DNA from 2 places in the Streptomyces sp. NPDC047453 genome. Region 2 is predicted to be linked to the other one. Evidence: riboswitches for the same ligand, from Rfam matches in the RefSeq annotation. Region 2 holds a riboswitch; the other holds the start of a gene.

Region 1 (4,409 bases), on a different contig from region 2:
GCCCACCAGGGCGTTGAGGTTGGCGCCGTCGACGTACACCTGGCCGCCGGCCTCGTGGACCTGCGCGCAGATGTCGGCGACGTGCTCCTCGAACACGCCGTGCGTGGACGGGTAGGTGATCATCAGCACGGCCAGCTGCTCGCGGTACTGCTCGATCTTCGCCCGCAGGTCCTCGACGTCGATCTCGCCGTCCTCGGAGGTCTTGACGACGACGACCTTCATGCCGGCCATCACGGCGCTGGCGGCGTTGGTGCCGTGCGCGGAGGACGGGATGAGGCAGATGGTGCGCTGCTCGTCGCCGTTGGCACGGTGGTAGCCGCGCACGGCGAGCAGACCGGCCAGCTCGCCCTGGGAACCGGCGTTCGGCTGAAGGGAGACCTTGTCGTAGCCGGTGACCTCGGCGAGACGTTCCTCCAGCTCGCGGATGAGGGTGAGGTAGCCCTGCGCCTGCTCGGCGGGCACGAAGGGGTGCAGCTGCCCGAACTCCGGCCAGGTGACCGGCTCCATCTCGGTCGTCGCGTTGAGCTTCATGGTGCACGAGCCCAGCGGGATCATGCCGCGGTCGAGCGCGTAGTCGCGGTCGGACAGCCGGCGCAGGTAGCGCAGCATCGCGGTCTCGGACCGGTACTGGTGGAAGACCGGGTGGGTGAGGTAGGCGTCGTCGCGCAGCAGCGCCTCGGGCAGCGCGTCCTCGGCGGCGGCGTCCAGCGCCTCGATGTCGCCCCCGACGCCGAAGGCGGCCCACACGGCGCGCAGCCGGTCCCGGGTGGTGGTCTCGTCGCAGGCGACCGAGACGTGGTCGGCGTCGACCAGGCGCAGGTTCACGCCGCCCTCGCGGGCCGCGGCGACGACCTCGGCGGCACGCCCCTCGGCCTTGACGGTCAGGGTGTCGAAGTACGCGCCGTGCACGACCTCGAAGCCGCCGGCCTCGAGGCCCTCGGCGAGGACCGTGGCGTAGCGGTGGGTGCGCAGCGCGATGTCCCGCAGGCCCTCGGGGCCGTGGTAGACCGCGTACATGCCTGCCATGACGGCGAGCAGCACCTGGGCGGTGCAGATGTTGCTGGTGGCCTTCTCGCGGCGGATGTGCTGCTCACGGGTCTGCAGGGCGAGGCGGTAGGCCTTGTTGCCGTCGGCGTCGACGGAGACGCCGACCAGGCGGCCGGGCAGGCTGCGCGCGAACTTCTCGCGCACCGCCATGTAGCCGGCGTGCGGGCCGCCGAAGCCCATCGGCACACCGAAGCGCTGGGTGGTGCCGACGGCGATGTCCGCGCCGAGCTCGCCGGGCGACTTCAGCAGGGTGAGCGCGAGCAGGTCGGCGGCGACGGTGACCAGGGCGCCCAGCTCGTGCGCCTGGTCGATGACGGGCTTCAGGTCGCGCACGGCGCCGGAGGCGCCCGGGTACTGCAGGAGCACGCCGTTGATCTCGCGCTCGGCGATCTCGGCGGGGATGCCCGCGCCCAGGTCGGCGACGACGACCTCGACGCCGGTCGGCTCGGCGCGGGTCTCGATGACGGCGATGGTCTGCGGCAGCGCGTCCGCGTCGACCAGGAACAGGCCCTTCTTGTTCTTGCCCATGCGCCGGGACAGCGCCATGGCCTCGGCGGCGGCGGTGCCCTCGTCGAGCAGCGACGCGCCGGAGGTCGGCAGACCGGTCAGGTCGGCGACCACGGTCTGGAAGTTCAGCAGCGCCTCGAGGCGGCCCTGGGAGATCTCCGGCTGGTAGGGGGTGTAGGCGGTGTACCAGGCCGGGTTCTCCATGACGTTGCGCAGGATGACCGGCGGGGTGAAGGTCCCGTAGTAGCCGAGTCCGATCATCGAGCCGAGGACCTGGTTGCGGTCGGCGAGGGAGCGCAGCTCGGCCAGCACCTCGGCCTCGGTGCGGGCGCCGGGCAGGTCGAGCGCGTCGGCGTTCTTGATCACATCGGGCACCGCGGCGGCGGTGAGCTCGTCGAGCGAGCCGTAGCCGACCTGCGCGAGCATCTTGGCCCGCGCCTCCTGGTCGGGCCCGATGTGGCGCTGTTCGAAGGGGATGCCCTGTTCGAGCTCGGAGAGCGGAATGCGCTGGGCGGTCATTGCGGAGGCCTCCTGGTCTGACACGACCTTCGAGGGACACCCCGGCACGGGTGCCCCGACGGCCTCCCCCTCTGTCATCTCAACCTGAGAGCTTCACCGGGCCGCCCGAGGGCTCCCGGTTTTCACCGTCGGTGAGAGCGGAAGCCGTCGACAACCGCTCTGCTTTCCAGAGTGACCTCGTCCGTGCGGTACGTGGGCCTGAGAGATTCCGGGGAGGATTTGCTCCTTCGGCGCCCCCGGTGGTGCCGGAGGGCTCTCCCGCACGGGGTCAGCAGCCGTTGCCAGAGTACCAGCGGGCCGGCCGCACGGGTCTTCGAGTGGCCGCCATGCTGAATGTGCTCTTTTGTAGTGGTTACGGATGAGTTGCGACCACGTGGAGGGACAGTGCAGACGGAGATCGATCCGCGCAACCTGATCGGCCGCAAGGCGTTCGACCGCAGCGGCCACAAGATCGGCACGGTGGACGAGGTCTACCTCGACGACGCGACCGGTGTGCCGGAGTGGGCGGCCATACGCACCGGCTTGTTCTCCCGGGACGCCTTCGTCCCCCTGGAGCCCAGCGAACTGGTCGAGGGCGCCCTGCGCGTCCCCTTCGACCGCGCACTGATCAAGGAGGCCCCCGACTTCGGCGTGGGCCGCCATCTGTCCCCGGAGCAGGAACTGCAGCTCTACCACCACTACGGCCTCGACGTGGCCCCTCCGCCGACCGTTCCGGACCACCACTTCGGCAAGCTGGCAGGCTCCGGCTCGGGCCCGGACGAGAGCTGAGCCGGCGGGACCGGAGGTACCGAAGGAACCAGAGGAAGGGGCTCGGCCGGCTCCAGGTCCGGGTCGTCCATGAGGAAGGTGCGTACCCGGCCCGGCGCGGAGTCGGGGGTCTCGAAGCGCACGGTGACGCGGCCGAGGCCGCTGCCCTGCACCCATCCGTGGCCGTATCCGGCGTGCCGTACGTCGTGGCCCGCCGGCCACCGCCGCTCGGTGGGTGCCGGCTGCCGCTCGGCGGGTTCCTCCGGCCGCTCCTCGGCCGGGCCCTCCGCCTGCGCGCCCGCGGCCTGCGCGAACAGGTCCTCCTGGGTGTAGTCGGCGAGCCCGGACACGCCTACGCCGAGCAGCCGTACGCCGCCGGTGGTGTCCACGGAGTCCAGCAGCCGGGCGGCCGCCTCCCGTATCACCGCGGGGTCGTCGGTGGGTCCCCGCAAGGTCTCGGAGCGGGTCAGGGTGGAGAAGTCGTAGCGGCGCACCTTCAGCACGATGGTGCGCCCCGACAGACCGGCCCCGCGCAGCCGCCGCACGCACCGGTCGGCCAGTCGCTGCACCTCCAGGGCCACCCGGACGCGGTCGTGGATGTCCACGTCGTAGGTGTCCTCGACGGACACCGACTTCGTCTCGCGCTCGGCGACGACGGGACGCTCGTCGTGGGCCAGCGCCATCGCGTACAGCGCGTGCCCGTGCGCTTTGCCGAGCAGCCGTACGAGCTCGTCCTCGCCGGCCTCGGCGATCTCCTCGACGGTGTGGATCCCGGCCCGCCGCAGATGGTCGCCCGTGGCCGGGCCCACCCCCGGCAGGGTCCGCACGGACAGCGGACCGAGCAGGGCCCGCTCGGTGCCGGGCTCGATGAGCACCAGCCCGTCGGGCTTGGCCTGCTCGGAGCCGATCTTGGCGAGCATCTTGGCGGTGGCCAGCCCCACGGACCCCGTGAGCCCCGTGACGGTCCGGATGTCGGCACGCAGCTTCGTCCCCGCCAGCCGGGCTGACTCCGCGTCCCAGGCGGCTCCCCCGGCCTCCAGGTCCACGAACGCCTCATCCAGGCTCAGCGGCTCCACCAGGGGCGACAGCGCCCGCAGAAGGCCCATCACCCGCTCGCTGATGGAGCGGTAGAAGGCGAAGCGCGGCACGAGGTACGCGGCGTTCGGCGCCAGCCGCCTCGCCTGGGCCATGGGCATCGCGGAGTGGACGCCGAAGACGCGCGCCTCGTACGACGCCGTGGCCACCACCCCGCGCGGCCCCAGCCCGCCCACGACCACGGCCTTCCCGCGCAGACTCGGCTTGGACGCCTGCTCCGCGGAGGCGAAGAAGGCATCCATGTCGAGATGGAGGATCGTGGGTGCGGTTCTCACATCTACGATGCTGCACCACGCCACTGACAATGCCCCGGTTCCGGCGGCACCCGTACGGGCTCTCGAAGCCGGTCCGGGGGCCGAGCGGGCTGATCGGGCCGATGGGACCAGGTCGGTGGCCGAAACGACCGAAGCCGGCCGAGGGGCGGCTCAGACGGCCCGGTTGCGCCGCCGGGCGAGCTCGTCGCCCGGGTTGTGCCCCACGAGCGTCTCCCCGGT
Region 2 (4,409 bases):
ACGACGTTGTAGAGCTTGCCGGAGAAGTTGATCTTCATGCCGTGGGTCAGGTGCCCGCCGTGGGCGAGGTTCAGACCCATGATCGTGTCACCGGGCTTGAGCAGCGCGAACATCGCGGCCGCGTTCGCCTGCGCGCCGGAGTGCGGCTGCACGTTGGCGTGCTCGGCGCCGAACAGCTCCCTGATGCGGTCGATGGCGATCTGCTCGACCACGTCGACGTGCTCGCAGCCGCCGTAGTAGCGGCGGCCGGGGTAGCCCTCGGCGTACTTGTTGGTGAGGACCGAGCCCTGCGCCTCCATGACCGCCACCGGGGCGAAGTTCTCGGAGGCGATCATCTCCAGCGTGGACTGCTGGCGGTGCAGCTCGGCGTCGACCGCGGCGGCGACGTCCGGGTCGAGCTCGTGCAGGGGTGTGTTGAGAGCAGTCATGTGCGTGTGTCCGATTCTCAGCCGGCCGTCTCGGCGGCGTACTCGTCGGCGGAGAGCAGGTCGGCGGGCTCCTCGGCCAGGCGCACCTTGAACAGCCAGCCGCCCTCGAAGGGCGCGGAGTTCACCAGCGACGGGTCGTTCACGACGTCCTCGTTGATCTCGGTGATCTCGCCGCTGACGGGGGAGTACAGGTCGGACACCGACTTGGTCGACTCCAGCTCACCGCAGGTCTCGCCCGCGGCCACCGTGTCGCCGACCTCCGGGAGCTGGGCGTAGACGACATCGCCGAGCGCGTTGGCCGCGAACTCCGTGATGCCGACCGTCGCCACGCCGTCCTCGACGGGCGACAGCCACTCGTGCTCCTTGCTGTAGCGCAGATGCTGAGGGTTGTTCATGGCCAGAATTCTCCTGTACGCGAGTCAATGATGATGAATGAGGGACTGCGAAAGGCGTGCGTGACCAGGGGTGACGTGTCTCACGTCGCCTCCGTGCCGGCTACGGCGGTGTCACTTCCGCCGCTTCGTCACTTCTGCCGCTTGTAGAAGGGCAGCGCCACGACCTCGTACGGCTCGTGGCTGCCCCGGATGTCCACACCGACACCGGACGTGCCCGGAGCGGCGTGCGCGGCGTCGATGTACGCCATGGCGATCGGCTTGCCCAGGGTGGGGGAGGGAGCGCCGGAGGTGACCTCGCCGATCACCTCGCCGCCCGCGACGACCGCGTACCCGGCGCGCGGGACCCGGCGGCCTTCGGCGACCAGGCCGACGAGCACCCGGGGCGGCTCGGCGGCGGCGCGCTCGGCGGCGGCCAGCAACGCCTCGCGGCCCACGAAGTCGCCCTCCTTCTCGAACTTGACCACCCGGCCGAGGCCCGCGTCGAACGGGGTCAGCGAGGTCGACAGCTCGTGCCCGTACAGCGGCATGCCCGCCTCCAGGCGCAGCGTGTCCCGGCAGGACAGGCCGCACGGGACAAGACCGGCGTCCGCGCCGGCCTCGGTCAGCGCCTGCCACAGCTTCTCCGCGTCGCCCGGGGCCACGAACAGCTCGAAGCCGTCCTCGCCGGTGTAGCCGGTGCGCGCGATCAGCGCGGGGACGCCGGCGACCGTGCCGGGGAGCCCGGCGTAGTACTTCAGGCCCTCCAGGTCGGCGTCGGTGAGGGACTTCAGGATGCCGGCGGACTCGGGGCCCTGCACGGCGAGCAGCGCGTAGTTGTCCCGGTCGTCGCGCACCTCGGCGTCGAAGCCCGCCGCCCGCTCGGTCAGCGCGTCGAGCACGACCTGGGCGTTGGAGGCGTTGGCGACGACCAGGTACTCGGTCTCGCCCAGGCGGTAGACGATCAGGTCGTCCAGGATGCCGCCGTCGGCCTGGCAGATCATGGTGTAGCGGGCGCGGCCGAGGCCGACGGTGGCGATGTTGCCGACCAGGGCGTGGTTCAGCAGCGCGACGGCCTGCGGGCCGGTGACGGTGATCTCGCCCATGTGGGACAGGTCGAAGAGGCCGGCCTTCGTCCGTACGGCGATGTGCTCGTCGCGCTCGGAGCCGTAGCGCAGGGGCATGTCCCAGCCGGCGAAGTCGGTCATCGTCGCGCCGAGCGAACGGTGCAGCGCGTCGAGCGCGGTGCGGCGGGGTCGGTCGGGTTCGGTACTGCTCATCGGACGGTCTCCAAGGCATGGCAGGCGAGGACGGATCAAGTCCTCCCCATCTGTCATCGGAACCTGAGAGGTTCGCCATGACCGCCGTCGGACGGACGGTGCACGGCTTGCACCTTGGGTGGAGCCACTGCGCCAGCGGCCCGCTTTTCAGATGTGCCTCGCCCGCGCGGTAACGGGGCCTGAGAGATTCAAGGGAGGTACTTGCTCCTTCGGCGCCCCAGCGAGACGGCTGGGGACTCTCCCGCGCGGATTCAAGCGGCCGATATGCAGTTGCGCGCACATCATTGCACGCTCGGCCCGATTTGCGGCAGGGCGGCATCTGTGACCGTCCTGTGGCAGGACGTGCACGGAAACAGCGGGCGCCGCACATTACCTTCTCTTTACGATCCGTGGGGAGGAATGATGACGACGCACAGGACCGCGTTGTACGCGACGGCCCAGGCCCCCGCCCTCTTGGTCCACGACCTGCGGGACCGGTCCGGCCGCGGCCCGCGCGTGCTGCGCTTCGGCCCGCGCGACCTGGTCGTGGTGACCGGCCTGCCCGGCAGCGGCAAGTCCACGCTGATGCGGCGCGCGGTGCACGGCGTCCGCATCGACTCCCAGGACACCCGCGACCGCTGGGACGCCCACCTGGCGGCGTACCTCCCCTACGCCCTGTACCGCCCCCTGGTCCGCCTCGCCCACTTCGCGGGGCTGCGCCGGGCGCTGCGCTCCGGGGCGGCGCTCGTGGTCCACGACTGCGGCACGCAGCCCTGGGTCCGCGCCTGGCTGGCCCGCACCGCCCGCCGCCGCGGCGGCACCCTGCACCTCGTCCTGCTGGACGTCGCCCCCGGCACCGCCCTGACCGGCCAGCACGCACGGGGCCGCGGTGTCTCCCGCTACGCCTTCCACCGCCACCGCCGCGCCACCGCCGCCCTGCTCCACGCGGTGGAGCGGAACACCCTGCCAACGGGCTGCGGCTCGGCGGTCCTCCTGGACCGCGAGGCAGCGACCCGCCTGCACCGCATCGATTTCGCACCCTGAGGCCCGCGCGGTCGGCGCGCGAGCCCCGTTCGGCGCCGGAGGCCACCCGCCCGCCGGACACGCCCCTGCCGACCCCGCGCCGACACCAGCCCCCGGGCCCGGCGGCGCAGCGCGCAGCACACGGACCGCCGACCGGACCGAGGCGCGTCTCGCGCCGTACGGAGCCCCGCTCGCTGCTGGAGGCCGCCCACCGGGCGTGCTCCACCCCGCCCGCGCAACCGCCCGGCCCTGGGTCCAGCGGCCGACGGCGCAGCGCGCAGTACCCGGACCGCTGACCGGACGGAGGCGCGTCTCGTGCCACGCGGACCGCTGGTCGGATCAGGGCGCGGTGTCTTGCGCCCTCTGGTGCCACCGCCGTTCTGCCGGGGGCTGCGGCTCTGCGGCCCTGCTGGACAGTGAGACGGGGGCGCTGACTCGGCGGACCGAGTTCGCGACCTGAGGACCGTGCGCGGTCCTGCGCGGCGGCCGGCGCGCGGAGCGTCCTTCGCTGCTGGAGGCCGCCCACCGGGCGTGCTCCGACCCGCCCGCGCAACCGCCCGGCCCCGCCCCGGCCCCGCCCCGGGTCCAGCAGTCGGCAGTGCGGCGCGCAGCGCACGGACCGCGGGCCGGATCAGGGCGCGGTGTCGCGCGGTGCGCCCTCCGGCGACGCCGCCGGCCCGCCCGCGCGATCGTCCGGCTCCCCGCTCCGACAGCCGACCCACCCCGGGGTCGGGCGGCCCGTGGGTGGTGGGTCGGCCGGCGGGTGTGCTCGCGTGGGGGCTGGTCGTGGGATTTTCCGTGAGGTTCGGGCGTGTACCCGATAGCCTTTCGGCCACAGCAGTGTTCACAGCAGGCGGTAGCAGATGGACTTCCCGGCGGACTTCTCCGCGGACCTTCCGGCACAGGCGCAATCCCATCCCCACGGCGGATGGCCCGGCAACGAGCTGGAGGAGGTGCTGTCCGCCTCCCTCGGCGTCCCGACCGCCGGTGGCCGGATCGTCGAGGTCCTCGGCCGCAGCCTCGTCTGGGTGCCCCTGCCCAACGGCGGCGGTCCGCACAGCGGCCCGCTCGACCTGCCCACGCTGGAGATCGACGGCCAGGCGTACGTGCCGGTCTTCAGCTCCGAGGAGCAGTTCCGCCGGGCCGTGGGCCCGCACATGGCGTACACCGTCGCGCCCGCCGTGGACTTCGCGCGCGGACTGCCCCCGCAGGCCGGCATCGCGCTCAACCCGGACGGCGTGGTCGGCGTCCCGCTGCCGCCGGCCGCGGTGGCCGAATTGTGCCGGGCGGGGCGCACCCCGCTGGACGGCCTGTCGAACGGCGGCCGC

What was found. A riboswitch is a leader RNA that binds a small molecule or an ion and turns the genes downstream of it on or off. The one in region 2 is predicted to bind glycine.
Region 1: another riboswitch for glycine. It lies ahead of gcvP (aminomethyl-transferring glycine dehydrogenase); the one in region 2 lies ahead of gcvT (glycine cleavage system aminomethyltransferase GcvT).

The regions. Positions count from the first base shown of each region.
Region 1 is NZ_JBEYTS010000015.1:146,935-151,343, forward strand. It holds gene gcvP (aminomethyl-transferring glycine dehydrogenase) at 1-2,073, opposite strand, end outside; glycine riboswitch at 2,250-2,344, opposite strand; gene ABZ818_RS16765 (PRC-barrel domain-containing protein) at 2,458-2,841, shown strand; gene ABZ818_RS16770 (DNA polymerase IV) at 2,751-4,190, opposite strand; gene ABZ818_RS16775 (MerR family transcriptional regulator) at 4,341-4,409, opposite strand, start outside.
Region 2 is NZ_JBEYTS010000068.1:970-5,378, forward strand. It holds gene glyA (serine hydroxymethyltransferase) at 1-428, opposite strand, end outside; gene gcvH (glycine cleavage system protein GcvH) at 446-823, opposite strand; gene gcvT (glycine cleavage system aminomethyltransferase GcvT) at 952-2,079, opposite strand; glycine riboswitch at 2,237-2,333, opposite strand; gene ABZ818_RS34500 (AAA family ATPase) at 2,482-3,102, shown strand; gene ABZ818_RS34505 (enhanced serine sensitivity protein SseB) at 3,945-4,409, shown strand, end outside.